Regions from separate parts of the Nonomuraea sp. NPDC005501 genome, predicted to be linked through region 2. Evidence: riboswitches for the same ligand, from Rfam matches in the RefSeq annotation. Region 2 holds a riboswitch; each other region holds the start of a gene.

Region 1 (7,492 bases), on a different contig from region 2:
ATGAGCCGGGCCACCAGCCGCTGCCACCACTCGGCGAGCGGCGCCGGGGCGCCCGGAGGCTGCACGCCCACCGGCTGGCCGTAGGGCTGGCCGTATCCCGGCTGGCCGTAGCCGGGCTGGCCGTACTGCTGCCCCGGACCGTAGCCCTGCTGCGGCTGGCCGTACCCGGGCTCACCGTAACCGGGCTGGCCGTAGCCCTGCTGACCGTAGCCCTGCTGGGGCTGGCCGTAGCCGGGCTGCGACTGACCCTGGGCCCCGTAGCCCTGCTGGGGCTGGCCGTAGCCGGGCTGGGAGGGCGGCTGCTGCCCGTACTGCTGCTGGCCTGGCTGGCCGTAGCCCTGCTGCTGGTAGCCCTGCTGCGGCGGGGGCGCGTAGCCGGGCTGGCCGTACTGCTGGCCCGAGGGCGGCTGCTGGCCGTACTGCTGCTGCCCGTAGTCGGGTTGGGAGGGCTGCTGCTGGCCGTACTGCGGCTGGCCGGGCTGCCCATAGCCCTGCTGCGGCTGGCCGTAGCCCTGCTGGGGCTGGCCGTAGCCGGGCTGCGACTGACCCTGGGGCCCGTAGCCCTGCTGGGGCTGACCGTAGCCCGGCTGGGACTGGCCCTGCTGCCCGTAGCCCGGCTGGCCGTACTGCGGCTGGCCGGGCTGGCCGGGCTGGCCGTAGCCCTGCTGGGGCTGGCCGTAGCCCTGCTGGGGCTGGCCGTAGCCGGGCTGACCGTAGTCCTCGGCGCGGTAACCCACCACCGTCGCGTCGGGGTCGGCCTCACCGTGGGGACGGTTCGGAGTGTGTTGTCCGTACTCGGGATTCCCGGCAGCGTTCTCGCCGGATTCGTCCTGTGGATACGGCGGCTGTCCGGTGCTCACCGTGTCACCTCGCTTCGAGAGTGCATGTAGCACATGTCAGGACACATGCCTGTGCTGCCCAACGTATCGACATAGGTATCAACAATCACCTTTCTCAGCGGTCAAGGTCGGCGTCACCGGATGTCAGATGGAGCAGCATGCGGGTGTTGCCCAGGGTGTTGGGCTTGACGTGCTCAAGGTCGAGGAACTCCGCCACACCCTCGTCGTACGAGGCCAGCAGCTCGGCGTAGACCTCCGGGGAGACCGGGGTGCCCTGGATCGGGCGGAACCCGTGGCGGGCGAAGAAGTCGACCTCGAACGTCAGGCAGAACACCCGGCTGAGCCCTAGATCCACCGCCGTGCGGGTCAGCGCGGCGACGATCCGGTGGCCGATGCCCAGCCCGCGGAAGGCGGGGTCCACGGCGACGGTCCGGATCTCGGCCAGATCCTCCCAGAGCACATGGAGGGCGCCACAGCCGACGACCTGGCCGCCGCGCTCGGCGACCCAGAACTCCTGCACGTCCTCGTACAGGGTGACCGTGGCCTTCTCCAGAAGGCGAGGACCGGCACCGGCGTAGGTGTCGACCAGGCGCCTGATCGTCCTGACATCCGACGTGCGGGCGCGGCGCACCACGATCTCGGTGTCAGGCACGGTGACTTCGGCGACCTGTTCCATGGGCATCCAGAGTACAGATCCCATTACGGCTCGTACCAAAATCCGCTCCGCCTACGGCATCCGACATGTCACTACCGTGCGCTCCCTGCGGGCAACGTACTGCTCAAGGCATGGCAAAGTAGACATAAAGTCGGACCGGCATCGGGTGACGCGTCGTCCACTCGTGACCCTTCGGTAGCGATACCTCTACAGAGTTGGCAGTTCTGGTTGAGCACGAACCCGAGGTGCACTAATGTCCAGCGACGATGTCACCCGCGCGACCCCCGCGCGGAGACGCGCCCAATCCCCGCAGGGGAGCCGGGGACCCGCCGGTGGCGAGCTCTCAGTGCCACCACATGGGGTGAATCCGAGCATCACGCTCGGTAGGGCTGCTCCGGCCCGAACCCGTCAGCTAACCCGGTAGGCGTCGAAGAGAGGAGCTGGTCGGTGAAGCGCACGCGCCGTCGCGGAAGGACGAGAGCGGGCCTGGATGCCCGCCCTCCGAAACAGGCGCTCCTGCGCCGTTTCGCCGTCCTGAGCGCCGCCGTCGTGGCGCTGGCGTTCGCGTTCCCGCCCGGGTCCGCCGCCGCCGACCCCGAGCCCTCCCTGAAGGAGCTGTCCAAGCGGGTCGAGGCGATGCACACCGAGATCGAGACGCTCAGCGAGCAGTACAACGGCTCGCGGGAGAAGCTCAAGACCGCCCGCAAGACCGCCGAGCAGGCCAGGAAGGTCCTGGCGACCAGCCAGGCCGACCTCGACGCCAAGCGCGCCAAGACGAGGCTGCTGGCCCAGCAGGAGTACATGACCGGCGGCTTCAGCCGCGCCATCGCCCTGATGGACGACGGCGACCCCGGCGCGTTCCTCAACCGGGCCGCCACCACCTACGCGCTGGCCCAGGAGGCCGGCGACGAGGTCAACCAGGTCGTCAAGGCCATGGAGACGGCCAAGCGGGCCCAGTCCGAGGCGAAGGCCCACATCGACGAGGTGGAGAAGCTCGTCACCGACCTCGACACGAAGCGCGACAAGATCGTGAAGCTGGTCGCCAAGGTGGAGAGCAACCTGTTCAGGCGGGCGATCGGCGAGGCGGGCCGCCCGGGCACGCCGGCCGTCCGCGTCGCCCTGCCGATCTCGGGCGCCGGCAAGGCCGCCGAGGCGGCCCGGTGGGCGCTCACACAGCAGCTCAAGCCGTACGTCTGGGGTGCCGAGGGGCCGAGCTCGTACGACTGCTCCGGCCTCGTCATGGCCGCCTACCAGCGGGTCGGCATCTCGCTGCCGCACTACACCGGCAGCCAGTGGACCGCCGGCCGGCACATCTCCAGGGACGAGCTGCGCCCCGGCGACCTGGTCTTCTTCTACGGCGACCTGCACCACGTCGGCATCTACATCGGCGGCAACATGATGGTCCACGCGCCGCGCACGGGTGACGTCGTCAGGGTGGCGTCGCTGGCCAACCGGCCGTTCGTGGGCGCCGTCCGCGTCGCCGACTGAATCTCGACGGGCCGCTCAGATGAGCTGGCGGCGGGCGGCCCAGGCGACTGCCTCGATGGCCGTGGCGACCCCGATGCGGTCGCAGATGCCGCGCAGCCGGCGGCGCACGGTGCGCCCGCTGATGTCGAGGCGCCTGCCCACCCGATCGACGGTGACTCCCCTGGCAAGCTCCGCCAGCAAGGCTAGATCGGCGTGGCTAAGCTCAACCTGATCGGTGAGCACATCCATCGGGAGCCCTCCCCCCAACAGCAGTCTCGGAGTCGTCGTCGGCCCGTGCAAAGCTGTTCGCTCCGCAGACGTTAAACGCATACGGGAAAGGCCGTCAAGCGCGATATCCGTGGCACTTGACGGCCGTCATTGACTTGATCCGTCGTATGTGGGGGACTCGGCGAGTGTCGGCACTTCGGGGCACGCTGCGCGATCACAGCGGCCCTTACAGGCCCTCACCGGGAATCCTGACGCGGGCGCCCACCGGCGCATTTAGTCCGGCACGATCCCGCAATTGCGCATGACCCGTTCTCAGGGCCCTTCGCCGTGCCGCCACGGGTGCGGCGGCACGGCCGGGGCTCAGTGGGCCGGCTTGACGAGCGGGAAGAGGATCGTCTCGCGGATGTTCTTGCCGGTGAACGCCATGATCATCCGGTCGATGCCGGCGCCCATGCCGCCGGTGGGCGGCATCGCGTACTCCAGAGCCTGCAGGAAGTCCTCGTCGAGCTGCATGGCCTCCGGGTCGCCGCCCGCCGCCAGCAGCGACTGCTCGACCAGACGCCGGCGCTGCTCGACCGGGTCGATGAGCTCGGAGTAGGCGGTGCCCAGCTCCGTGCCGAACCCGATGAGGTCCCACTTCTCCGTCAGCAGCGGGTTGTCGCGGTGCTGGCGGGTCAGCGGCGAGGTCTCCAGCGGGTAGTCCATGACGAACGTCGGCTGGATGAGCGTGTGCTCCACGAGCGCCTCGAACAGCTCCTGGACCAGCTTGCCGGGGCCCCACTTGGGGTCGTGGTGGACGTCGTGCTTGTCCGCCAGGTCGCGCAGGTGCTCGATCGGCGTCTCGGTGGTGATCTCCTCGCCCACCGCCTCCGACACGGTGCCGTACAGCGTGACGCGCGGCCACTCGGGGATGCCCAGGTCCACCTCGACGCCGTCGTGCACGACCACCGAGGTGCCCAGCGCCGCGACCACGGCCTTCTGGTACATCCGCTGGGTCAGGTCGGCCATGTCGTTGTAGTCGAGGTAGGTGCCGTACGCCTCGAGCATGGTGAACTCGGGGTTGTGCGTGGAGTCCGCGCCCTCGTTGCGGAAGTTGCGGTTGATCTCGAAGACCTTCTCGATGCCGCCGACGACGAGCCGCTTGAGGTAGAGCTCGATCGCGATGCGAAGGTAGAGCTCCATGCCGTAGGCGTTGATGTGGGTCTTGAACGGCCGGGCCGTCGCGCCGCCGTGGATCGGCTGGAGCATGGGCGTCTCGACCTCGAGGTAGCCCTCCTCGTGCCAGAAGTCGCGCACCGCGCGCACGGTGGCGCTGCGGATGCGGGCCATCTCCCGCGCCTCGTCGTTGACGATGAGGTCGACGTAGCGCTGGCGGACCCGCGCCTCCGGGTCGGTGAGGCCGATGTGCTTCTCCGGGAGCGGGCGCAGGCACTTGGAGGTGATCTGCCAGCTCTCGGCCATGATCGACAGCTCACCACGCCGGGAGGTGATGACCTCGCCGATGACGCCCACGTGGTCGCCCAGGTCGACGTCGCGCTTCCAGGCCGCCAGGGACTCCTCGCCCACCCGGTCGAGGGAGATCATGACCTGCAGGTCGCCGGTGCCGTCGCGGAGCGTGGCGAAGCAGAGTTTCCCACCGATCCGGTTGAGCATGACGCGGCCCGCGACCGCGACCTGCTCACCGGTCGCGGTGTCGGGCTCCAGGCCCTCGTGTGTCGCTCTGACCTCGGCGTTGGTCGCCGTGCGCGGGAAGCTCACCGGGTAGGGGTCGACGCCTTCGCTGCGAAGGCGGTCGAGCTTCTCCCTCCGGATGCGCATCTGCTCGGGAAGTTCGTCGCTCACAGCATCAAAGAGTAGGGGATATGGCGAACTGCAAGGGCTCGTCGGTTCGTTGCAGGGTCATCGCAACGCCCCCGCAAGACCTCCGCGTTACCCATGACCCAAGGGCTCAGGGGGTTCGGCAGGGAGCCGGCCCAGGGAGAGAGCTCAAGGAGAGATCATGATCAAGCAGATCGCGACCGGTGTCCTGGCCGCCGCTGCGACCACCGCCCTGGCGCTGTCGCTGCCGACGGCCGCCGGTGCCACCACCGCGACCGCGTCCTCCGCTTCCTCGGCGGCCCACTACGACAGCGACTCCTGGGGCCCGGTGTTCTCGCGCCAGCACCTCGCCAAGGCCGACGGCCGGATCAGCGTCGACTGGGACGACGAGCAGGAGTCCAACTCCGTCGACGTCCGGGGCCGGCTGTTCGACCTGGACGACCGTGACTACGACGAGGGCGGCAAGTGCGCGTACGTGAAGTTCGAGGCGAGCGACTTCGACCACGAGTGGTCCCAGGTCTACAGCAAGAAGTACTGCGGCTTCCCCGGCTACAAGAGGTTCCACTTCGAGACCGAGGACGCCACCAGCGTGCGGGTGAAGGTCTGCCAGACCGGCCAGCACGGCTCGTACCCGACGAAGTGCGGTCCCTGGGAGTACATCTACACCGCCGAGAGCGAGTAGCCGTCGCCCGCCACCGTCCCGAGCGGCCCCCTTCCCGAGCGGGGGCCGCTCGTCCGTGTTCGGGGGGCGTCAGCTCGTGTTGCGGTTGTAGATGAGCCGCAGGCCGATGAGCGTCAGCCAGGGCTCGTGCACGTCGATGGAGCGGGACTCGCTGACCACGAGCGCCGCGTGCCCGCCGGTGGCGACCACGGTCACGTCGTCGGGGTCGTCGGCCAGCTCGGCGACCATCCGCTCGACGATGCCGTCCACCTGGCCGGCGAAGCCGTAGATGATGCCGGCCTGCAGGGCCTCGACGGTGTTCTTGGCGATGACCGACCGGGGGCGGACCAGCTCGACCTTGTGGAGCTGGGCGCCGGCCGCCGCGAGCGCGTCCACGGAGATCTCGATGCCGGGGGCGGTGACGGCTCCCACGTACTCGCCCTTGGCCGACACCGCGTCGAACGAGGTCGCGGTGCCGAAGTCGACGATGATGCACGGGCCGCCGTACTGGTCGATGGCCGCGAGCGCGTTGACGATGCGGTCGCTGCCGACCTCCTTGGGGTTGTCCATGCGCACCGGCACGCCCGTGCGCACTCCGGGCTCCACGATCACCGCGGTCACGTCGCCGTAGTAGCGGCGGCACATCTCGCGCATCTCGTTGAGCACGCTCGGGACCGTGGAGCAGATCGCGATGCCGCTCACGTCGGCGCCCTTCAGCAGGGGCGACTGGGCGAGCAGCCCCTGCAGGACGACCGCGATCTCGTCGGCGGTGCGGCGCGCGTCGGTGGCGAGCCGCCAGTGCTCGATGACCTCATCGCCCTCGAACAGACCGAGCACCGTGTGCGTGTTGCCGACGTCGATCGTGAGCAGCATCCGTTTACCCCCGTAGGTCCAGTGCGATGTCCAGGGCCGGCGCCGAATGGGTGAGCGCTCCCACCGCAAGGTAGTCGACGCCAGTTTCGGCCACAGGACGCGCCGAATCCAACGTCAGGCCGCCGCTCGCCTCCAGCTTCACCAGATCGTTCCTTCTCGCCGGGTTTTCCGCGCTCGTCCGATTTTGGGCCATGCTCGTACGATTTTGAACCATTTGTACGGCAATGGCGATCTCTTCGACAGTGAAGTTGTCCAGCAGGATCTCCTCGGCCCCCTCCTGCAGCACGGGGCCGAGCTGGTCCAGGCGGTCCACCTCCACCTCGATCGGCAGGTCCGGGTACCTCTCGCGGACCGCACGGAACGCCTCGGCGACCCCGCCCGCGGCCACCACGTGGTTGTCCTTGATCAGGGCGGCGTCCGAGAGGGACATCCGGTGGTTGACGCCGCCGCCGCAGCGCACCGCGTACTTCTCCAGCGCGCGCAGGCCCGGCAGCGTCTTGCGGCTGTCACGCACGCGCGCCCGGGTGCCGCTGACCGCCTCCACCCACCTCGCGGTGAGCGTGGCGATCCCGGACAGGTGGGTGAGCAGGTTCAGCGCGGTGCGCTCCGCCGTCAGCAGGCCCCTCGTCGAGCCCTCCACGGTCATCAGCACGTCGCCCGCGCGCACCCGCTCGCCGTCCTTGGCCCGCCGCTCCGCGCGGGTGGCGCCCAGCCGTACGAACACGGCCTCGGCGGCGGCCAGGCCGGCCACGACGCCGTCGGCGCGGGCCACCACGTCGGCCACGGCGCGGGCCCCCGCCGGGATCGTCGCCAGGCTCGTCACGTCGCCGGCCTCCTGGAGGTCCTCGGCCAGCGCCCGGCCGATCAGCGCGTCCACCTCGGCGGGATCGAGCCCGGCGGCGCCCAGCTCCTGCGCCAGGCGCGGCGGCAGCCCGTCGGCGTGCGGGGTGT
Region 2 (7,492 bases):
GCCGATGATGGAGCGGCTGATCCGCGCGCAGCTGGGCCTCGGCGAGGTGGACGAGCTGGTGCTGGAGTCGATCGCGGTGCCGCCGGCGCGGACCATCGCCGGGCTGGTGCGCGACTGCCCGATCACCGTCTACTCCGACGGGCTGATGAGCTACGGCCCGACCCGCGACCCGCTGCCCGCCGAAATCTTCCGGCGGATCACCCGCCTGCTCCACCTCGACCTGGTGCCGGGGCTGGAGCCGCTGCTGCTGAGCGAGTACGGGGTGCCGGCGGAGGTGCTGCCGGACACGGCGTTCCTGTCGGTCGTGCGCGAGGTGACGGCGACCGCGCCCGACATGCTCGACGCGCGGGCGATGATCCTCGGCCAGTACCTGTCCGCGCTCGACATCGTCACGCCCGAGGAGGAGGCGGCGCTGCACGAGAGCATGCTGCGCGCGCTGGCCGCCCGGGGGCACGAGACGGTCGTGTTCAAGCCGCACCCGTCGGCGGGCCGCGCGCACGCCCGCCTGCTGCGCCCCGCCGCCGAGCGGCTGGGGGTGCGGCTGGTGGTGGCGGACGAGAGCACGCCGGCGGAGGCGTGCTTCGCGGCGCTGCGGCCGGAGCTCGTGGTGGGATGCTTCTCGACGGGCCTGATCACGGCCCAGCGGTACTTCAGCCTGCCGGTCGCCTCCTACGGGACGGAGCTGGTGCTGGACCGGCTGAGCCCGTACGAGAACAGCAACCGGATCCCCGTCACCCTGGTCGACGCGCTGCTGCCCCGGCTGTCGGCGGACGGCTCGGTGCAGGCTCCGCCCGCCCTGGACCTGCCGGCGCTGGTGCGGGCGGTGGGTTACTGCATGCAGGCGGAGGCGTACCCGGAGCTGCGGCCGTCGGCGACGGTGTTCGACCCGCGCTACTTCAAGCGCAAGCGGCTGGAGACGCTCGGCCTGACCGGCCGCCCCACGGCCCTGGCCCGCCTGCGGCGCAAGCTCACCACCGCCCGCTGACGCACACGCCCGCCCGGTGACGCACGCGCCCGCCGTCCCCTGACGCAACGACGTGCGTCTACCGCCGTCCGCTGATGTAGCGGCGGACGCGGCGCCGGGCGCGGTAGCCGTAGCGCAGCACGGTCGGCGGCACCTCCAGCCGGAGCCGGGCGCGGCGGCGGGCGGCGGCGTGCTCCGGCCCGTCCAGCAGCGACCGGGCCGGCGTCTCCCGGCCGGCCGCCTGCGCGGCCAGCAGGCCCGTCCAGTCGTCCAGCCCCGCCGGGTGGAAGTAGTTGGTCGCGCACCACTCGGGGTCGGCGGCCCGGAAGCCGCCCTCCGCGAGCTGGTCCAGCGTCCCGAGCAGCCCGCTCCCCTCGAACACCAGGTTGATCATCTCGGCGCTCACCCCGAAGTCGGAGAGCACCAGCGACGGCACTCCCTGGGCGACCGCCTCCAGCGCGGCCGTCGAGCTGACCGTGACGAACCCGGCCGCCCGCTCCAGGTGCTCGTGCATGGGCCCGGCCGCGAAGGACAGCCGCCCCGGCTCGCCCATCTCGCGCCAGAGCCGCTGGTAGTGGTGGCGCTCGCGGTGCGTCTGCCGCTCGCCCTCCAGGGCGCGCAGCTTCACCACCACGTCCAGGTCGGGCCGCCGCTCGGCCAGCCGCGCCAGGGCGACCAGCACCTGCTCCCGCTCCGCCCGCTCCCGCGGCACCTTGGCCTGGGTGGCGAACACCACCCGGTTCCCGCCGCCCCCGGCGCGGCCGGGACGCAGGAACGGCAGCCGGGCCAGCCCGATCGCCCCTCCCCCGCCGAGCCGCGCCGCGATCTCCCCGAACTCGGCCACCTCGCGCCGGCTGTGCAGCACGAACAGGTCGCAGCCGCTGCGGAAGAGCCACGCCTTCTCGGTGGCGGGCACGGAGATGCCGGGCAGCCCGGTCGCGAACACGGGCCGGGGCCGCAGCCCGCTCAGCACCTCGGCGACCAGCACGTCCACGACCGGGCCGGTGCAGGCGACGAGGATCACGTCCGGCCGGCTGCGCTCCGCCTCGCGCCGCAGGGCGCGGGCCGACAGCACGGGGGGCGCGGGCCGCCCGTGCACCGCCGCGGCGATCTGCTCCGGCGAGGGCGCGATCGGCGTACGCACCACCACGAGGTCCGTCTCGCAGCCGGCCGGCAGGTCGCCGAGCAGGCAGGCCGCCCACTTCAGGTACGAGTCGGAGTCGGCGACCGCCAGCACTCTCACCCGGTCACTCCTGTCAGATGCGATCGCAGGGCGGGGGCCGCCCCGCTGGTCCACCAGTCGTCCGGCACGGCCACCGGCTCCACCGCGACTCCGCGCGGGCCGAGCAGGACCCGCAGCGAGGCGATGGCGGTCGAGGGAAGGCTGAGCACCCGCTGCCCGGCGTCGAGGCCGCGCAGCGTCAGCTCGGCCGGCGCGCCGCCGTCGTGCACGGTGATGCCGGGCCGTTCCCGGATGAGCGCCACGTCCGCGGGGTCCTCGCGCCGGTGCGGGTAGTAGGCGAGCGGCTCCTCGCCGGCCAGGTCGGTGAGCCAGCGCAGGTAGCGGTCGCGGCGCACCAGGCCGTTGCGCACCAGGGACGTGCCGAGCACCACGGTGCGCTCGGCCGGTCCGGGCTCGGTGGGCGGCTGGGAGCGCAGCCAGGCGAAGTCATGGCGGACGAGGTCGAACCCGGCGTCGCGGACCGACTGTTCGAGCTCCTCGGTGACCGGCAGGGCGGTGAAGACGGTCACCCGGCCGGCGCGCAGCCTGAGCGCGGCGGCCAGCCCCAGCACGGCGCGCAGCCGTCCCGGGTGGGCGCGGGCCCGCAGCAGCGGACGGTACGGACCCGCCGCCAGCAGCTCCAGCAGCCGGAGCGTGGCCAGGCCGTCGTCCACGACGACCAGCCGGCCGGGGCGGGAGGTGAGCCAGCGCAGCTGCACCTTGCCGGAGAAGGCGTCGCCGGCGGCGTTCATCCGGCGCGGCAGCTTCTCGGACGGCTCGGCCAGCTCCAGGCCCTCGGGCAGCGACAGGCGGCGCAGCTCGCGGCGGGTGGCCTTCAGCGCGCGCTGCCCGGCGCGGGGCACGACGGCGGTGGCGGGGCCGAGCACGCCGGCGTGGTGCGCCTCGACGGCGCAGAGCATCTGGAGGGGTGACTCCACCCAGGCCGATGCCCGCTCCGTCACCCCTGCTCTCCCCACTCCGGGCTGATGCCGGCTTCGCTCCGGGTCGCCCGCGACCGCACGACGCGCTCACCGTAATCCGGCCCCCTGACGGCGCGGGGAACGCCGCGTGAACAATGGAGGCCATGAACTCGCTCAATCTCACCAGTGACGGCGTCTCGATCCCCCAGCTCGGGTTCGGCGTCTGGCAAGTACCCGCCGACGAGGCCGAGCGGGCCGTGACGACCGCTCTGGAGGCCGGTTACCGGCACGTCGACACCGCCAGGATCTACGGCAACGAGGAGGGCGTGGGCCGGGCGGTGCGCGCCTCCGGTCTGCCGCGCCAGGAGGTGTTCGTCACCACGAAGCTGTGGAACGACGACCACCACCGCGCCGAGCGGGCCCTGGACGAGAGCCTGGCGCGGCTCGGCCTGGACCACGTCGACCTCTATCTCATCCACTGGCCCGCGCCGAAGCAGGACGCCTACGTGGGCGCCTGGCGGGCGCTGGAGAAGGCGCACCGTGACGGGCGGGCCCGGGCCATCGGTGTGTCCAACTTCACGGTGGAGGCGCTCACCCGGCTCATGGACGAGACCGGGATCACGCCGTCGATCAACCAGATCGAGCTGCACCCGTGGCTCCAGCAGCACGAGCTGCGGGCCTTCCACGAGGCCAACGGCATCCTCACCGAGGCGTGGAGCCCGCTCGGCCAGGGCCGGGGCCTGCTGGAGGAGCCGGTGTTCCAGACGCTGGCCGCCAAGCACGGGCGCACCCCGGCGCAGGTCGTGCTGCGCTGGCACATCCAGCTCGGCAACGTGACGATCCCCAAGTCGGTCACGCCGTCCCGCATCCGGGAGAACATCGACGTGTTCGACTTCGTCCTGGACGACGAGGACCTGGCGGCTATCGGGGCACTCAACGCCAATCGCCGCCTTGGGCCCGATCCCGCCACATTTGGGTAAAAAAGCTATGATCCCTCGCCATGAGGGATCTCGCATGGGGCATCGCGGCGACAGGCGGCATCGCACGGACCGTGGGCGCGGTCATCGCCGCGGAGACCGGCATGCGGGTGGCGGCCGTCGGCTCGCGTGATCTGGGCCGCGCCGCCGCGCTGGCCGCGGAGCTCGGCGCCGAGTCGGCGTACGGCTCCTACGCGGAGCTGTGCGCCGACCCGGCCGTCGACGCCGTGTACGTGGCCACGCCCCACGCCCAGCACCTGGCGGTGGCCGAGGCGGCCATCGCGGCGGGCAAGGCCGTGCTGTGCGAGAAGCCGCTGGCCGCCTCGCTCGCCGACGCCCAGCGCATGGTGCGCCTGGCCCGCGAGGCCGGGGTCTTCCTGATGGAAGCGATGTGGATGCGGTTCAACCCGCTCATCCGGCGGGTGGCCGCCGACCCGCGCTTCGGCGAGATCCGCTCGGTGCAGGCCAGTTTTGGCTTCGCTTTGCCGTTCGACCCGGCCCACCGGCTGTGGGCTCCGGAGCTGGGCGGCGGGGCCCTGCTGGACCTGGGGATCTACCCGTTCGGGCTGGCCCAGCTGCTGCTCGGGGCGCCGTCGGAGGTGCGGATGACGGGTTGCCTGGCGCCGTCCGGCGTGGACGCGGAGGCGGGCGGCGTGCTCGTCTACCCCGGCGGGAGGCGGGCGCTGGTGGAGGCCTCGCTGCTCGCCTCGTTCCCCAACAGCGCCCACGTGGTGGGCACGGGGATGCGGGCCGAGATCCAGGCGCCGTTCTGGGCCCCGAACCGCGTCGTGCTCAGCGGAGCGTCGATGGCGACGGAGGTGCACGACCTCGACCCGGCCGACAACGGATACGCGGGGGAGCTGCGCGAGGTACGGGATGCCCTGGCCGAGGGACGGACCGAAAGCGAGATCATGCCACTGGACGAAAGCCTTGCCATGGCGGGGCTTCTGGAGGATGCACGATCTCAGCTCTCCTAGCTGGGCATTTATCCACTTGTAATCCTCTTGCCGGATGTATTACCTTAAATCCTGTTCGTCGGCTTACGTCCGGTTTGCCCGTTCGTTGCCGGCCAGTCGCACAGATCATCACAGGACCCCCCTGTGACCGCTGAATCCGCCTGAGCGCGGAACCGGGGACCCACTTCTCTTGGGGTGAATCGGCACTCCCCTGTGCCGTAGGGCAGCTTCCACGCCCGAACCCGTCAGCTAACCCGGTAAGCGGCATGGAAGCAAGGAGCATCCCTTCTCGATGGCCAAGCACCGTCTCATCCGTGCCCTCACGCCCGGAACGATCCGCGCCACCCTCGGCGCGACCATCATCGCCTCGGCCGCCTTCGGCGCCGTCGTGCCGGCCAACGCGGACACCCCCGAGCACGTGGGGCCGGCCTCCAACTCGTCCGTCAGCCAGACCGTCAACAAGCAGGCCGTGTCCGGCTCCCAGTACGGCCGGGTCAACGTGACCGCGCAGAAGGTCCTCGACGTGGCCCGCGCCCAGGTCGGCACCTCCGAGAACGCCTACGGCGGCGGCACCAAGTTCCAGCAGTGGTACGCGAAGTCGCAGCGCGCGCTGGAGACCGTCAAGCGTGACGGCGGCTCGCCGCAGGCCTACCTCAACGCCGCGTGGTGCTCGATGTTCGTCTCCTGGGTCGGCGAGCAGACCGGCGCCCGCCCGCAGGTCGGCTGGGACGCCTACACCGTGGCCCACGCCCGCTGGTTCGCCCAGAACCACCGCTGGGGCAGCACGGCCAAGCCCGGCGCCGTCGTCTTCTTCTCCTGGAGCGGCAGCAAGGACCTGGACGACATCAACCACGTCGGGTTCGTCGTCAAGGACAACGGCGACGGCACGATCTCCACGATCGAGGGCAACACCGGCAACGGCCGCGTCGAGCAGCGCGTCCGGCCGACCTCCCAGGTCGTCGGCTACGGCTACCCGAACTACGCCGGCTGACCCGGTCCCCCGACCACTCCCCCACCTCTCCCCAGAGGGAGCGAGCGCGCGCCTTCCCCCGGCGCGCGCTCGCTCGCGTTCCGGGAAGATCCCCCCGTACGCCTGACCGTCCCGCCCGGTCCCACAGCGGGTTGTCCGTTCGTGTGGCGTTAACGGGACGGATGGTATGGGAGCGCTCCCAGCGACCTTTTCGCGCCGTTTGGACCCCTAAATCCTCTTTCACAGCGACAAATACGGCCCGAGGTAACGGTTGCGTTTCGGGCCGTTGACGACCCCCACGCCATGAGGGCACTCTTTGTGGGAGCGCTCCCAAGACCTTCCCATCGCGGCCTCATCGCCGCGATGCACCTCCCACATTCACCACCCAGAGGGGTTCCGAATGAAGAACCACAAGCGCTTGGTCATGACCGGAGCCGCGATGACGGCCCTGCTGGCCATCGCGGCGTGCAGCAGCGGCGGTGGCGGCACCACCCCGGCGGGCTCGCAGAGCAGCGCGGCGGCCGAGCCGGTCACGATCAACGTGCACACCTTCGGCGGCGGCGAGAACTTCGGCTACGACGAGGCCGTCAAGAAGTGGAACGCCGAGCACCCGAACATCCAGATCAAGTACACGAACCTCACCGACCGGTTCGAGGACGTGTACCTGCCGCAGCTGCTCCAGCGTCTCCAGGCGGGGGCAGGCGCCGGAGACGTGGTCGGCATCGACGAGGGCGCGATGGGCCTCATGGCGGCCCGTCCGCAGTTCTTCACCGACCTCGGCCAGTACGGCCTGGACAGCCGCAAGGCGGACTTCCCGGCGGCCAAGTGGGAAGCGGGCCTCAACGCGGACGGCAAGCTGTTCGCGCTGGGCACGGACATGGGCGGCATGACCATGTGCTACCGCAAGGACCTGTTCAAGAAGGCCGGCCTGCCCACCGACCGCGAGGAGGTCGGCAAGCTCTGGCCGGACTGGAACGCGTTCCTGGAGACCGGCAAGAAGTTCGAGGCCGCCAAGACGGGCGCGAAGTTCATGGACGGCCCCAACACGATCTACAACGTGATCCTCTTCCAGGAGGCGCCGAAGAACGGCAACCTCTCCTACTTCGACAAGAGCAACAAGCTCGTCATCGAGTCCAACCCGGCCGTCAAGACCTCGTTCGACTGGGTGACCACCTTCAGCAAGGCGGGCATGACCGCCAAGCTGCAGGCGTGGAGCCCGGCGTGGGACAAGGCCATCAAGGGCGGCGGCTTCGCCACCATGGGCTGCCCGTCGTGGATGCTCGGCGTGATCGAGGGCAAGGCCGGCGAGTCCAACAAGGGCAACTGGGACGTCGCGGCCGTGCCGGGCGGCACGGGCAACTGGGGCGGCTCCTGGCTCGCGGTGCCCAAGCAGAGCAAGCACCCCAAGGAAGCCGCCGAGGTCGTGAACTACCTCACCGGCAAGGAGGGCCACATCGCGGCCTTCAAGGAGGCCGGGGCGTTC
Region 3 (7,492 bases), on a different contig from region 2:
GGCGTTGGTTACCGTGACCCAGCACTCGATCAGCTCGTGGCGCAGCGCGGGGGGTAGCTGGTCCGGGCCGGTGATGTCCAGGAACTCGGGTACGGCCTCGTGCGTCATGGTCACACCCTGGCGGACGGCACCGACAGGACGGCGAGGCGGGCGCGGGCAGCCGCCGGTGGGGCGAAGGAAGGTCGCGTAGGCTCGGGGCGATGCGTGTGCGACCGATCTCGCCGGAAGCGCTGGCGGAGGAGCTGGCCGGGCGGATCGACGCCCTTCCCCGTGACCGGCGGGTGCGGGTGCTGCTCGACGGTGCGCCGCCGGGCGAGCCGGGGCGGCTGGCCGACGCCCTCGTCGCGCCGCTCAGGGTCCGCGGGCGGGCGGTGGTGCGGGTGTCCGCCGGCGACTTCCTGCGGCCCGCGTCGCTGCGGCTGGAGTACGGCCGTACCGATCCGGACGTGTTCTACGACGACTGGCTCGACACCGGGGCGCTGGTCCGTGAGGTGCTCGGGCCGTTGGAGCCCGGCGGGACCGGCAAGGTGCTGCCGGCGCTGTGGGACAGCGGCGCGGACCGGGCCTACCGCCTGCCGTACGAGGACCTGCCCGTGGGAGGGGTGCTGCTGCTCGACGGGACGTTGCTCCTGGGGCGGGGGCTGCCGGCGGAGCTGAGCGTGCATCTGTGGCTGTCGGAGGCGGCGCTGGCGCGCGGCACCGGCGAGGACGAGCGCTGGCGGCTGCCCGCCTATGCCCGTTACGAGCGCGAGGCGCGGCCCCGGGCGAGCGCCGACGTCGTCGTACGGGTGGACAGACCCGGACGGCCGGCGATCGAGGACCCCGGCTGAACCGTGGACGCGGCTGAAGGAGCTCCAGGTGATCCGGCGCGTGACCTGGTGAGATGGGCGGGACCGGCGCAGACTGGAACGGTGATCCCTAGCCACTGGTACAACATCGTCCCGGACCTGCCGGCGCCCCCGCCTCCGCCGTTGCACCCGGCGACCCGGCAGCCCGTGGGCCCGGGCGACCTCGCGCCGCTGTTCCCGATGGAGCTGATCGGCCAGGAGGTGAGCGGCGAGCGGTTCGTCGCCGTCCCGCGGGAGGTGCTGGACGTCTACCGGCTGTGGCGGCCGACGCCGCTGCTGCGGGCGCGCCGGCTGGAGCAGGCGCTCGGCACCCCGGCCCGGATCTACTACAAGTACGAGGGCGGCTCCCCCGCCGGGTCGCACAAGCCGAACACCTCCGTGCCGCAGGCGTACTACAACGCCCGCGAAGGCGTGCGGAAGCTCACCACCGAGACCGGCGCCGGGCAGTGGGGCAGCGCGCTGGCGTTCGCGTGCGCGCAGTTCGGGCTGGAGTGCGAGGTCTGGATGGTGCGGGCCTCCTACGACCAGAAGCCGTACCGGCGCTCGCTCATGCAGGTGTACGGCGCGACGGTGCACGCCAGCCCGTCGCCCGTGACCAAGGCCGGGGCCAGGGTGCTGGCCGAGACGCCCGGCTCGTCCGGCAGCCTGGGCATCGCGATCAGCGAGGCGGTCGAGGTGGCCGGCTCCGGCGATGACGTCCGGTACGCGCTCGGCTCGGTGCTGAACCATGTGCTGCTGCACCAGACCGTGATCGGCGAGGAGGCGCTCCAGCAGATGGAGGAGACGCCCGACGTGATCATCGGCTGCACCGGCGGCGGCTCCAACTTCGCGGGGCTCGTCTTCCCGTTCCTGCGCGAGAAGCTGGCCGGCCGGATCGACCCGGTGATCAGGGCCGTCGAGCCGGCCGCGTGCCCATCGTTGACCAGAGGTGTGTACGCCTACGACTACGGCGACACGGCAGGGTTCACGCCGCTGCTGAAGATGCACACCCTGGGCCACGACTTCGTGCCGGACCCGATCCACGCCGGTGGCCTGCGCTATCACGGCATGTCGCCGCTGCTGTCGCACATGTACGAGCTGGGGATGTTCGAGGCGGTCAGCAAGTCGCAGAGCGAGTGCTTCGAGGCCGGTGTCCGCTTCGCCCGTACCGAGGGGATCCTGCCCGCGCCCGAGCCGACGCACGCGCTGGCCGAGACGATCGCCGAGGCGCTGCGCTGCAAGGAGAGCGGCGAGGAGAAGGTGATCCTGACGGCGCTGTGCGGTCACGGCCACTTCGACCTGGCCGCGTACGACCGTTACCTGTCGGGGGCGATGGAGGACTTCGCGCTTCCGCAGAAACGCATCGACGAGGCCCTCGCCCACCTGCCCGGCTGAGCCGACCGCGCCGTCCCGGTCGCCGCGGTCCCGCCGGCCGGGCGGGCGTCAGCGCGCCGTGGGACGCTTGCCGTGGTTGGCCTTCTTCTTCCTGCGGGCCTTGCCCTGGCGACTGCGCCTGGCCATACCGGCCTCCCTGTGAAAGCGACGAGCCCTGGTGTGACGTGCGTCTCCAACGTCTCCCGCCGGCGCTTCCGGCACAAGGGTGAGACCGGTCAACATTCCCCAACACTGGCATGTCATAATTTGGTGGAATCTGTTGGAAGGAGCGCGGGCTTGCTGGCACAGCAGCGACAACAGACCATCCTCGAGCGCGTGCGCAGCAGCGGCGGCGTCCGGGTGGCGGACCTCGTGCGCGAGCTCGGCGTCTCCGACATGACGATCCGCCGCGACCTGGAGGTCCTCGCCGAGCGCGGCCTGCTGGCCAAGGTCCACGGCGGCGCGACGGCGCTGGACCAGGGGTCCACGGAGGAGCCTGGCTTCACCGCCAAGTCGGCCCGGCAGCAGCACGAGAAGGAGGCCATCGCGCGTGCCGCCGCCGAGCTCGTACGGCCGGGCACCGCGGTCGCGCTGTCGGCCGGCACCACGACGTGGTCGCTGGCCCACCATCTGACGGGCGTGCCCGAGCTGACGGTCATCACGAACTCCGTGCCCGTCGCCGACGTCTTCCACCGCAACCCGCGCCCCGACCGCACGGTCGTGCTGACCGGGGGCGTCCGCACTCCTTCCGACGCGCTGGTGGGCCCGGTGGCGGTGGCCGCGATCCGCCGGCTGCACGTGGACACGCTGTTCCTCGGGGTGCACGGCATGAGCGTGCGGGCCGGGTTCACCACGCCGAACCTGCTGGAGGCGGAGACCGACAGGGAGCTGGTGGCCGCGGCGCACCGGCTGGTGGTTTCGGCGGACCACACGAAGTGGAACACGATCGGCATCAGCACGATCGCCGAGCTGGCCGAGGCCGACGTCGTCATCACCGACGCGGGGCTGCCCGAGGACGCACGCACCGAGCTGGCCGAACGGGCCGGACAACTGATCATCGCTGAGGGGTAGCCGTGAAGCGCACCATCACCCATCTGGCCGACGGCCGGGAGCTGATCTACTTCGACCGGAGCGACGACGCCGACCGCGGCGCGATCGACCGCCGGCCGCTCGATCCGCGACCGGTGGCCTCCGAGCTGCGTTACGACCCGCTGACCGAGGAGTGGATCGCGGTCGCGGGGCACCGGCAGACGCGCACCTTCATGCCTCCGGCGGACGAGTGCCCGCTGTGCCCGTCGACGGACACGCGGGCCTCGGAGATCCCGGCGCGCGACTATGACGTGGTGGTCTTCGAGAACCGTTTCCCCTCCTTCTCCATGAATCTCGGGACTTATCAGGATGTGGGGGGTCTGAGTGAGGTTCGTCCGGGGGTGGGACGGTGCGAGGTGGTGTGCTTCACCTCGGAGCACTCCTCCTCGTTCTCCCGCCTGTCCGACGCGCAGGTCGAGCTGGTGATGGAGGCCTGGGCCGACCGTACGGCCGAGCTGTCCGCGATCGACGGCGTCGAGCAGGTCTTCTGCTTCGAGAACCGGGGCGAGGAGATCGGCATCACGCTGACCCACCCGCACGGGCAGATCTACGCCTACCCGTACGTCACGCCGCGCACGAAGCTCCAGCTCGGCGCGGCCGCGCGGCACGCGGCCCGGCAGGGGGGCAACCTGTTCGCGGACGTGCTGGCGGGCGAGCGCGCCGCCGGGACCCGGGTCGTGGCCGCCAACGAGCTGTGGACGGCCTTCGTCCCGGCCGCGGCCCGGTGGCCGTTCGAGGTGCACGTCTATCCGCACCGGCAGGTCCCCGACCTCGCCGCGCTGTCGGAGGAGGAGCGCGCCGCGTTCGCGCCGCTCTACACCTCGGTGCTGCGGGCCCTGGACGGGATGTTCGGCGTCGCCATGCCGTACGTCTCGGCCTGGCACCAGGCCCCGGTACGGCAGGACCGGGAGCTGGGGTACCTGCACCTGGAGCTGTTCAGCATCAGGCGGGCGCCCGGGAAGCTGAAGTATTTGGCGGGGTCGGAGTCGGCGATGGGCGCGTTCGTCAACGACGTGCTCCCCGAGGAGGCGGCCCGGCTGCTCCGATCACAGGTTGATCACTGATTGATCTCTGATTGGAGTCGCATGGCCTCCGCTTTACTACTAGTATCCCTTCGGTACCGGCCGTAACAGCTGGTACACGCCTAATCCCGGGCGCGTCGCTCGGGAGCCGGGGACCCACCGCATCTGGGGTGAATCCACTTCGGTGGTAGGGACCTCCCATCCCGAACCCGTCAGCTAACCCGGCCGGCAGAGGGAGAGGAATACTCCGTGGCGTCCGCGTCCCCCACGCGCCTTGCCATCAACTTCGTCATCGGCGTCGTGATCGCCACCGCCGGCTTCGGCGCGGCCACCGCGACCGCCGCCCCCAAACCCAGCGAATCCGAGCTGCGCGCCGAGCTGAAGAAACTGAACGGCAAGGTCGACAAGCTCATCGAGAGCTACAACCTCAAGCGGGTCGAGCTGGCCAAGGCCCAGCAGGCTGCCGGCACAGCCGGCAAGCGGCTCGCCGCCGCCGAGCAGGCGGTCGCCACGGCCGAGCGCCGGGTCACCGAGATCGCGCAGCTGCGCTACCAGAACGGCGACCCGGCCGTCCTCGGCTTCATGCTTCCCAACAGCGCCGCCGGCGCGGCCGTCCTGGAGCAGATGACCCGCGACCAGCAGACGGTCGTGGCGGGCGTCGCCAAGGCCCGCGACGAGAAGAAGCGGGCGGCCGACGAGGCCGCCGCCCTGGCCACCAGGATCAGCGCCGAGACGGCGGACGTCGCCAAGCGGCGCGACGAGGCCCAGGACGTCATCGACGACATCGAGAAGAAGCTCAAGGATCTCGTGCCGGTCAGCACCGGCCGCCGCTCCGACGGCACCTGGGCGCCCGAGCTGCCGTCGGGCACCGACAACATCACCCCGCGCACCCAGGCGATGCGCGCGCTGGTCCAGAAGAACTTCTCGCTGCCGTTCACGGTCGGCTGCTTCCGCTCGGGGTCGAGCGGCGAGCACCCGCTGGGCCGGGCGTGCGACTTCATGATGAGTTCGGGCGGCACCATGCCCAGCGCCGCCAACCAGGCCCTCGGCGACCGCCTCGCGGCCTGGGCGTTGGCGAACAAGGCGAAGCTGGGGGTGAAGTACGTGATCTGGCGGCAGCGCATCAACCAGGGCTCCGGATGGAGCGCCATGTCGGACCGCGGCAGCATCACCGAGAACCACTTCGACCACGTCCACATCTCGATGAACTGAACGAGGGTCGGGCCGCGGGACCGCCGGTCGGCTCACCACCGGCGCCCGCCGCCACCCGCACAGCGAGCTCGATCAGCTCCGCGACCCACTATCGGATGTGATCCGCGCCACACCCTGTCACAGGTTCCCTCCGTCCGACGCCTTGTGCGCGAAACCCGAGCGAACGGAGCAGAGACCATGACCGAGCACACCGGCGGCCGGACGGAAGTCATCGTGATCGGCGGCGGATACGCCGGAGTCCTCGCGGCCAACCGCCTGACCCGCCGCGACGACGTGGCCGTGACCCTCGTCAACCCGCGCCCGGCCTTCGTCGAGCGCGTGCGCCTGCACCAGCTGGTGGCGGGGTCCGACGACGCGGTCGTCGACTACGAGGACGTCCTGAGCGAACGCGTCAAGCTCGTGGTCGACACCGCGACCGCGATCGACCGGGAGGCGCGCACCGTCTCGCTGGCCGGCGGCGGCACGGTCGGGTACGACCACCTGATCTACGCGGTGGGCAGCCGCAGCGGCGTGCCTGAGGTGCCCGGCGCGGACAGGTTCGCCTACCAGATCGCCACCCTGGAGGAGGCCGAGCGGCTGCGCCAGGCCGTGGCCGCCGCGCCCGCCACCGCGGCGCTGACGGTCGTGGGCGGCGGCGCCACCGGTATCGAGATCGCGGCCGAGCTCGCCGAGGCGGGCCGCACCGTCAGCCTCGTCTGCGGAGGACAGCTCGGCCTCTACCTCCACCCGAACGGCCGCCGCTTCGTCGCCAAGCGGCTGGCGGCCCTGGGCGTGACCGTCCTCGAAGGCCCCGGCACCAAGGCGGCGTCCGTGACGGCCGGCGCCGTCCGCCTCGCCGACGGCCGCGAGGTGCGCGGCCACCTGACCATCTGGGCCGCCGGCTTCGGCGTTCCCGACCTGGCCGCCCGCAGCGGCCTCAGCACCGACGAGACGGGCCGCCTCCTCACCGACGAGACCCTGACCAGCATCGACGACGACCGCATCGTCGCCGCCGGGGATGCGGCCTCGCCCTCGGGCCTCGCTTACCGGATGGGCTGCCAGTCCGCCGTCCAGCTGGGCCCGCACGCCGCCGACGCCGTGCTTCGCCGGATCGAGGGCGGAGCGCCCGAAGCCATCAGCGTCGCCTTCGCCGGGCTGTGCGTCAGCCTCGGCCGCGGCGCCGGCATCTTCCAGTTCGCGCGCAAGGACGACACCGCCATCCGGTTCTACGTCGGCGGCGGACCGGGCGCGCGCCTCAAGGAGTTCGTCGTCGCCCACACCGTCAAGCAGCTCGCCGACGAGGCCCGCAAGCCCGGCGCACGCGTCCTGAAGGCCAAGGACAACGCCCGGCAGCAGCGCGTCCAGGCCGCGCCCGCGTACGTGTCGTAGCCCCCTGAAGCGGGCGGCCCAGGCGCATCCCGCTCCCCCCATGCCCGCTCCCCATGCCCTGCCTCCCGGGACGGGCCGCCATGGAAGGATTCCAGGATGCACGACCACGCCGCGGACCCGGCGACGGAGGCCTTCGTCGCCCACCGCAACCTGCTCTTCACCGTCGCCTACGAGATCCTCGGCTCGGCGGCCGACGCCGAGGACGTCCTGCAGGAGGCCTGGCTGCGCTGGGCCGAGATCGACCTGGCGCAGGTCCGCGACCCGCGCGCGTTCCTCGTGCGCGTCACGACCCGGCGGGCGCTCGACCGGCTGCGGGCCCTGCGGCGCCGCAAGGAGGCCTACGTCGGCCCCTGGCTGCCCGAGCCGCTGCTCACGTCGCCGGACGTCGCGGAGAACGCCGAGCTCGCCGAGAGCCTGTCCATGGCCGTGATGCTCGTCCTGGAGACCCTCTCGCCCACCGAGCGGGCCGTGTTCGTCCTGCGCGAGGTCTTCGACGTCGACTACGACGAGATCGCGGAGGCGGTCGGCAAGACCCCCGCCGCGGTCCGCCAGATCGCCCACCGCTCCCGCAAGCACGTCGACGCCCGCCGCCCTCGCCAC
Region 4 (7,492 bases), on a different contig from region 2:
GGACGTCGACGGCCTCGCCGCCACCGAGGCGCTGCGCGCCACCAGGGAGCCGCCCGAGGTCGTGGTCCTGACGACGTTCCACGCCGACGCCCAGGTGCTGCGGGCGTTGCGGGCCGGGGCGGCGGGATTCCTGCTGAAGGACATCGCGCCCGCCGAGCTGGTCGGGGCGATCCGGAAGGTGTCGGCGGGGGAGCCGATCCTGTCGCCGGCGGTGACCCGGCAGCTCATCACCCACGTGTCGGGCGGAGGCGCCGAGAGCCGCGCGGGGCGGGCCCGGGCGCTGCTCGACCGGTTGAGCGAGCGCGAGGGGGAGGTGGCGACGGCCGTCGGTCAGGGCCGGTCCAACGCCGAGATCGGGGCCGACCTGTACATGAGCGTCGCCACGGTCAAGGCGCACGTCTCGCGCATCCTCACCAAGCTGGGGCTCAACAACCGGGTGCAGATCGCCCTGCTGGTCCACGACGCCGGGTCGGGGGAGCACCGGCGCGGGTAGCGGGACGTGACCGCGCCTGGGGAGTGGTGCGGGGCCGGCCGTCCAGGGTGGGTCAGGCTTCCAGCATGCGTTCCAGTGTGCTGCGGTGCATGACCAGGTCGTCCGGGTCGTCCGGCATGGGCTGCTCGCCGAAGTGGACGCGGCGTCGCCACACCCGGGCCATGATCACCCCGTGCCTGAGCGCCGCGTACGTCAGGTGGAAGTCCATGTTCGCCGGCGTGTGACCCGTCAGTGCCTGGTACGTGCGGCACACGTCGTCCCCGCGCATGAAGTCCGGCAGCCCCGGCAGGCCGATCGCCTCCGTGAGGTCCTGGAAGAACCGGTGCAGGAAGATCATCCAGGCCAGGTCCAGCTCGCGCGGCCCCACGGCGGCCATCTCCCAGTCGAGCACGGCGACCGGCCGGAAGTCCCGGTACATCACGTTCCCGATGCGGGCGTCGCCCCAGGTGAGGACGTCGGGGCCCGGGTCGTCGGGCCAGTGCGCCTCCAGCCAGCCGAAGGCGCGCTCCAGCAGCGGGATCGGGTGGTCACCGTGCGCCCACGCGTAGTAGGCGCGCTGCGCGTCCACGTGCGCCCGCAGCCCGCCGCCCCGCACGCCGCCTCCCCCCTCGTCGCCGGCGAAGCCCTCCCCGCCGTACGAGGGCCGCTCTCCGCCGCCCAGGGCCCGCTCGTCGCCGTACGAGGGCCGCTCGTCCGCGCGTGAGGGCCGTACGCCGGTGGGGGACAGGACCGAGAGGTCCTCGCGGGTGAACGGCGCGTCGTGCAGCGCGGCGAGGAGCCGTACCGTCGCGTCCTGCAGGACGCGCCGCCGTCCTGGTGGCGCGTCGAGCAGCCAGCCCTCGAACGTGTACGGCATGACGTCCGGCGGCACGTCCCCGTCCTCCCGCTCCATGACGAAGAACGGCGTGCCCAGCGGCGCCGGGTCCGGCTCGAACCACAGCGCCCTCGGCGCCGGGATCCCGGCCCGGTCCCGGGCCAGCCGCATCACCTCGAACTGGGCCCCCAGGTCATAACGGGGGAAGACGGGTACCGCCTCGGCCGCCGGCGCCAGCCGGGCCACGCACCGTGCGTGCCGCCGGCCCGGCCAGGAGGCGGTGAAGAAGACCGTCTCGCTGGACATGCCGTTGGCCGCGGGCCGCGAGAGCTCCGACACGTCCACCGGGCCGCCGGTGCGGCCGGCCAGCCAGGACGCCATCCGGTCGCGGAGCCGGCCCAGGTCACGGGTGGACGTCCGCATCTCCTCCGTCACGGCGGCCTCCTCGGGTGAGTTCCGGTCCCGCCCCAGTGGTATACCCCTAGCAAGCGCTTGTCCACGTGGGGCGAGCGTTACGGTCAGGTACGGGGCAGCCGTACCCTTGTCTGAAAGGGCATGTCACGAAGGGACAGTGGGATGAGCTCAGCGGGTGAAGGCCTGTCTCGCCCGCTTCCCGAGCCGGTGCGGCTGAACGTCGTCGACCTGGCAGCCCAGGTCCTCGGCTCGATGCCCGCTGCGTCCGTGCCGGCCCCGTTGCGGGGCATCGCCAAGTTCGACCCGCGCAAGCGCGCCCGCCTGGGCAGCGCCCCGATCGCCGCGCAGCTGGAGAACGACAAGGAGTTCCGCGAGCTGGTCGCCGAGTCGGTCGCGGCGGGCTGGCCGGAGCTGGCCGCCTCGCTGGTGGACGGCCACGTGCCGCCCGCCGCCGACCCCGTGCTCGTGGCGGCCGCCGCCTACCTCACCCGCCCGCCCGGCTGGGCCGACATGGTCGAGGCCGCCCGCGCCGACCTCGAACGGTCCGCCGTGGCCGCCGAGGGGTCCGAGCGCGAGGAGGTCGTGTCCCGGCTGCGCGAGCAGCTCGCCGCCCAGAAGAGCGCCGCCAAGGAGGAGACCGACCGGCTGCGCGAGCAGCTCAAGGCCGCCCGCACGGAGAACTCCGACCTGCGCCGCCGCCTCCATGAGGCCCGGGAGAAGTCCAGGGAGGCGCAGCGGCGCGCCGAGGAGATGGAGCAGCTCGCCGAGGAGGCGCGGTCGACGGCCTCGGCGGCGGGCAGCGCGGGCGAGGCCGAGCTGCGGCGGTTGCGCGAGCGGCTGGCCGACGCCGAGAAACAGCTCGAAGCCTCGCGCCGGGCCGCCCGCGAGGGCCGCAGCATCGAGGACGCCCGCATCCGGGTGCTGCTCGACGCCCTCCAGGACGCCTCCGCCGGGCTGCGCAGGGAGCTGGCCCTGCCCACCATGATCAGCAGGCCCGCCGACTCGGTGGCGGCCGTCACCGGCGAGCGTCCCAGCGTGCGCGGAGTGCCGGCCCGCGCGCTGGCCGACGACGACCCGCAGCTCCTCGACCAGCTCCTCGCGCTGCCCCAGGTCCACCTGATCATCGACGGCTACAACGTGACCAAGGCCGGCTACGGCACCCTCACGCTGGCCGACCAGCGCAACCGGCTCATGACCGGGCTCGGCGGGCTCGTCGCGCAGACCCGCGTCGAGGTGACCGTGGTCTTCGACGGGGCCGAGCTGAACGCGCCGGTCCAGGTGGTGGCGCCGCGCGGGGTGCGCGTGCTGTTCAGCGCGCCGGGGGAGATCGCCGACGACCTCATCCGCCAGCTCGTCCGCGCCGAGCCGCCCGGCCGGGCCATCGCCGTGGTGTCCTCCGACCGCGAGGTGGCCGAATCCGTCCGCAGGATGGGCGCCCGCCCCGTACCGTCGGCACTGCTGCTCCGCAGGCTGGGCCGCGCGTAAACCGCGAGCTGGGCTGCGCGTAGACCGAGGGCTGGGCTGCGCGTAGACCGCGGGCCGGACTTGAGCAGGGCGCGATCCGGACGTAGCGGCTGGACGGCAAAGCGACGGTATAAGGAATCTGGCGTTTAGGTGAGATCAACACCTTAACTTCTGTACTATTTCGCCCCAGGTATGATCCCTTGGAGGCGACGCTGTGAGTTTGGGCCGGGTGCCGATGGTCGCGTGTCTCGCGATCGGGTTGCTGCTTTCGCCGACAGGTGGAGCCCAGGCCGCGCCGAAGCCCACGATCAAGCAGGCCAAGGCGAAGCTCGCCAAGCTCAACGACAAGGCCGACAAGGTCGTCGACCGCTACAACACGGCGACCGAGAACCACAAGAAGGCCCAGTCCGCCTACACCGAGCTCAACGACAGCTACAAGCGCAAGCTCGCGACCGTGGCCGACCTGCGCGAGCAGGTGATCTCGATGGCCGTCAACAGCTACAAGCTGGGCCGCGACGTCACCTCCATGCCCGGCGTGATCGGCTCCGACGATCCCATGAACACCCTGGGCGGCCTCGCCCTGGCCGACCAGGTGACCCGGGAGCGCGCTGACAAGCTCACCGCCTTCGACCGGGAGAACCGCGGCCTCAAGGCCGAGCGTGACAAGGCCGAGGAGGCCCTGGCCGCCGCCGACAAGGAGCGCGACGCGGTCCGCAAGGAGCGCGCCGAGGTCCTCAAGCTCATCGCCCAGCAGAAGAAGCTGCTCGACCGGCTCGGCGCCTACCGGGTGGGCGACCCGAACAGCACCGGCATCAAGTACACCGGCGCGGCCTCGGGCAACGCGGCGGCCGTGCTCCGGTTCGCGTACTCGCAGGTGGGCAAGCCGTACGTGTTCGGCGGCACGGGCCCCGGCGGCTGGGACTGCTCGGGGCTGACGCAGGCGTCGTGGCGCGCGGCCGGCGTCTCGCTGCCGCGCACCACCTGGCAGCAGTGGGCGTGGGGCGCCTCGCGCAGGGTGGCGCTGAACGCGCTGCAGCCCGGGGACCTCATCTTCAGCTCGGGACTCGGCCACGTGAGCATCTACGCGGGCAACGGCCAGATCGTTCACGCGCCGCAGACGGGCGACGTCGTCAAGGTCGCCACCCTCTCCTCGTACGGCGGCGCCCTCGTCGGCGCCATCCGCCCGTAGCGCGCCACGCGGCGCATCCTCTCACTCTGAACCGAAGACACTGCCTCGCTGTGGCGAGGCAGTGTAGCGGCCGTGCGCGCGTCTCGTGACGGGAACGCAAGTGAAGAACTGAAGCGGTCCGTGACCGGTCATGGTCACGTGGCCTGCCGTCCTGCCGGGGACAAACCTGACAAATGTGACGAAAGAGTCCTGACAGGCGCCTGATTCGTCAAGTGTGAGCAGAGTCACATTTGCGTAACGAATCATGGTGGCTAGCTGGGAGTCGTCCCTTTACTGACACCTTATGGCGATCTTTACAGCTTGACCCACGCTTTGCCGTTTCATGACATCTCGGCGTAACTTCTGGCGTCGCGGCGAACAAGCCATGGCGCCGCGAACCAACATCGGTCCCACCGATGTGGACGAGATAGCAATCCATCGGTCGCCGCCGTAAATATCCGTACTTGTTGCGGTGGTGGCCTGCCGAGTCCGTGCAGCCAGGAGGCACGGAGCCGGGGACCCAGCGATCCCGAGCGGGATCAGGGGTGAATCGGCGCGTAACGCGCCGTAGGGCGACTTCCAGGCCCGAATCCGTCAGCTAACCCGGTAGGCGTTCGTGGAAGATCCAAGGAGAAATCCTGTCTACCCACTCGCACAACCCCCGTCTGTCCCGAATCGCCCTGAGCGGCGTCGCTCTCACCATGACCGTGACGGCCGGAGGTCTGGTCCTCCATGCTCCGGCGGCCCAGGCGGCAGGGACGACGAGCACCACGGCCAGTCTTTCCACGGTTTCGGCGGGCACAGCCGCCGCGTCCGTGAAGACGGCGGCCGGCAAGACGGCGAAGGCCTCCAAGGCCGTCCGGCAGCAGGCGAAGGCCCATGCGGCCGTCGCCGTCGCCAAGGCGCAGATCGGTGACCCGTACCGTTACGGCGGCACCGGCCCTGGCGCGTTCGACTGCTCCGGACTGGTCCAGTACGCCTGGAAGAAGGCCGGCGTGAGCATTCCCCGCGTGACGAACAGCCAGTACGCACGCATCAAGAAGAAGGTCTCCTGGAAGAACCTCCAGCCGGGTGACCTGATGTTCTTCCGGGGGCTCGGTCACGTGGGCATGTACGTCGGCCACGGCAAGATGGTCCATTCGCCGCGGACAGGTCTGACGGTACGCGTCGAGAAGATCAGCGGATGGCGCAAGTCGTCGTTCGTGGGGGCGGTACGTCCCGGCCTGTGAGCACGCACGAAGACCCCGTCCCGGGTTGGGGACGGGGTCTTCGCGCGTTCGGGAACGAACAGCGGGCGGGTGGCCGGGTACGATCGGACAGCGTGTCCGCCCGGGTGAGTCGTCGAGCCGTGCTGGCGGGGGTGGCGCCCCTGCTCGCGCTGGCCGCCGCGTCCTCGCCGGCCCGTGAGCCTGCTCAGGCGGATCGTGCCGTCGGGCTCGGCGGGACAGGGGGCGAGCCGTGGCCCGGCGAGACGCGGGCGGCACGGGGCGCCCGATCACTCGTGCTGGGACACCGGGCCGATCCGAGCCTGCTCCAGGATCTCGCGCGCCGGGCCGACACCGCGGCGGAGCGCGTCTCCGGCGTTCTCAGCGTGTCCGTGCGGCCCCTCGTGCTCGTGCCCGCCTCCGCCGCCGAGGCCGCGCGCCTGGCCGGCGTGGCGGACGTCGAGGGGCTGGCCGCCGTGGCCGACGGAAGCCGCGTCGTCGTGGTCCCCGGCACGTTCGACCGCCTCACCCCCACCGGCCGCGACGTCGTGCTCACCCACGAGCTCACCCACGTCGCCGCCGGCACCGGCGGGCTGCCGCCGTGGCTGTACGAGGGATTCGCCGACTACGTCGCCTACCGCGACGCCGGCCTGAGCGTGCCTGTGGCCGCCGCCGAGCTGGCCGCGGAGGTCCGGGCGTCGCGGCCGCCGCGCCGGCTGCCCGAGCCCGGCGATTTCGCGCCCGGCTCGGCCCGGCTGGCGGCGGTCTACCAGGAGGCGTGGCTCGCCTGCCGGTACGTCGCCGAGCGGCGTGGGGAGGACACGCTGGTGAGGCTCTACCGTGATGCCAGGACGCGGGGCGCCGCCCGCGCGCTGACCGCCGCCGGACTCCCGGCCGCGCGGCTGACGGCGGGGTGGCGCGCGTACGTGCGTGAGAAGCTGGCGTAGGGGGATCATGTGACGAACGACGGCCAGGTGGGGGACGCGGCCCGCGGAGCGGACGCGCCCGGCACAGACGCGCCCGGCACCGACGCGACTCCGGGCGACAGCGCCACGGGGCATACCGCGGCGCGGCAGGCCGGGCTGGTGTGCGCCGGGCTCGGGATCGCGACCCTGGCCGTGGTGGCCCTCACGACGCCGTGGCGGGCGCTGCCGCCCTCCGCGCCGCATGTGGCCCCCGACCCCGCCCGTGACTTCAGCCCCGCCCAGATCGCGCACGCCGCCGCGTTCGACGCCGCCACCGGCGCGCCCGGCTACCTGTCGCTCGGCCTGAGCCTGCTCTTCGCCGGCCTGCTCGTCCTCACCCCGCTCGGCGGCCGGCTGCTCGGACGGCTCAGGGGCCCGTGGTGGCTGCGCGTCGTCCTGGGCGTGCTGCTGCTCACCGCGATCGTCGAGGCGGTCAGGTGGCCGCTCGGCATGTGGTTCGAGACCGAGCTGCGCGCGTACGGCCTGTCCACGCAGGACTGGGCGTCCTGGACGGGCGACCGTCTCAAGAGCATCGGCGTCAACGCCGCCGTGCTGTCCCTCACGATGGTGGTCCTGGTCTGGCTGGCGCGCAGGGTCCGCCGGTGGTGGATCCCGGCCGCGGTGGGCGCGTTCGCGCTGACCGTGGCGCTCTCGTTCATCTATCCCGTGGTGGTCGAGCCGCTGTTCAACGACTTCCGCCCCATGCCGCAGGGCCCGCTGCGCACGAGCCTGCTGCGGATGGCCGAGCGCGACGGCGTGCCGGTGGAGGACGTGCTCGTCGCCGACGCCTCCCGCCGCACCACCGCACTCAACGCGTACGTCTCGGGCTTCGGCGCCACCCGCCGGATCGTCGTCTACGACACGCTGCTGCGCGCCCCGGGCCCGCAGGTGGAGCTGGTGGTCGCGCACGAGCTCGGCCACGCGAAGAACGGCGACGTGCTGAGCGGCACGCTCGTCGGCGGGCTCGGC

Evidence for each region. A riboswitch is a leader RNA that binds a small molecule or an ion and turns the genes downstream of it on or off. The one in region 2 is predicted to bind cyclic di-AMP.
Region 1: linked by a shared signal. The riboswitch ahead of ABZS51_RS08040 (NlpC/P60 family protein) and the one ahead of ABZS51_RS20895 (CHAP domain-containing protein) in region 2 are both predicted to bind cyclic di-AMP.
Region 3: linked by a shared signal. The riboswitch ahead of ABZS51_RS41130 (hypothetical protein) and the one ahead of ABZS51_RS20895 (CHAP domain-containing protein) in region 2 are both predicted to bind cyclic di-AMP.
Region 4: linked by a shared signal. The riboswitch ahead of ABZS51_RS29765 (C40 family peptidase) and the one ahead of ABZS51_RS20895 (CHAP domain-containing protein) in region 2 are both predicted to bind cyclic di-AMP.

The regions. Positions count from the first base shown of each region.
Region 1 is NZ_JBEXDT010000009.1:107,965-115,456, forward strand. It holds gene ABZS51_RS08030 (RDD family protein) at 1-860, opposite strand, end outside; gene ABZS51_RS08035 (amino-acid N-acetyltransferase) at 955-1,515, opposite strand; cyclic di-AMP (ydaO/yuaA leader) riboswitch at 1,782-1,936, shown strand; gene ABZS51_RS08040 (NlpC/P60 family protein) at 1,942-2,982, shown strand; gene ABZS51_RS08045 (LuxR C-terminal-related transcriptional regulator) at 2,998-3,210, opposite strand; gene lysX (bifunctional lysylphosphatidylglycerol synthetase/lysine--tRNA ligase LysX) at 3,550-5,031, opposite strand; gene ABZS51_RS08055 (hypothetical protein) at 5,189-5,689, shown strand; gene ABZS51_RS08060 (type III pantothenate kinase) at 5,759-6,541, opposite strand; gene ABZS51_RS08065 (L-aspartate oxidase) at 6,546-7,492, opposite strand, start outside.
Region 2 is NZ_JBEXDT010000041.1:29,132-36,623, reverse strand. It holds gene ABZS51_RS20920 (alpha-2,8-polysialyltransferase family protein) at 1-985, shown strand, start outside; gene ABZS51_RS20915 (DUF6716 putative glycosyltransferase) at 1,044-2,207, opposite strand; gene ABZS51_RS20910 (hypothetical protein) at 2,204-3,148, opposite strand; gene ABZS51_RS20905 (aldo/keto reductase) at 3,271-4,086, shown strand; gene ABZS51_RS20900 (Gfo/Idh/MocA family oxidoreductase) at 4,107-5,060, shown strand; cyclic di-AMP (ydaO/yuaA leader) riboswitch at 5,179-5,318, shown strand; gene ABZS51_RS20895 (CHAP domain-containing protein) at 5,332-6,030, shown strand; gene ABZS51_RS20890 (ABC transporter substrate-binding protein) at 6,410-7,492, shown strand, end outside.
Region 3 is NZ_JBEXDT010000164.1:1,539-9,030, forward strand. It holds gene ABZS51_RS41105 (GNAT family N-acetyltransferase) at 1-108, opposite strand, end outside; gene ABZS51_RS41110 (uridine kinase) at 201-830, shown strand; gene ABZS51_RS41115 (TrpB-like pyridoxal phosphate-dependent enzyme) at 912-2,222, shown strand; gene ABZS51_RS41120 (DeoR/GlpR family DNA-binding transcription regulator) at 2,499-3,272, shown strand; gene galT (galactose-1-phosphate uridylyltransferase) at 3,275-4,354, shown strand; cyclic di-AMP (ydaO/yuaA leader) riboswitch at 4,422-4,557, shown strand; gene ABZS51_RS41130 (hypothetical protein) at 4,562-5,524, shown strand; gene ABZS51_RS41135 (FAD-dependent oxidoreductase) at 5,702-6,892, shown strand; gene ABZS51_RS41140 (RNA polymerase sigma-70 factor) at 6,989-7,492, shown strand, end outside.
Region 4 is NZ_JBEXDT010000073.1:717-8,208, reverse strand. It holds gene ABZS51_RS29785 (response regulator transcription factor) at 1-493, shown strand, start outside; gene ABZS51_RS29780 (phosphotransferase family protein) at 546-1,742, opposite strand; gene ABZS51_RS29775 (NYN domain-containing protein) at 1,884-3,206, shown strand; gene ABZS51_RS29770 (NlpC/P60 family protein) at 3,400-4,374, shown strand; cyclic di-AMP (ydaO/yuaA leader) riboswitch at 4,825-4,981, shown strand; gene ABZS51_RS29765 (C40 family peptidase) at 5,169-5,582, shown strand; gene ABZS51_RS29760 (hypothetical protein) at 5,675-6,505, shown strand; gene ABZS51_RS29755 (M48 family metallopeptidase) at 6,515-7,492, shown strand, end outside.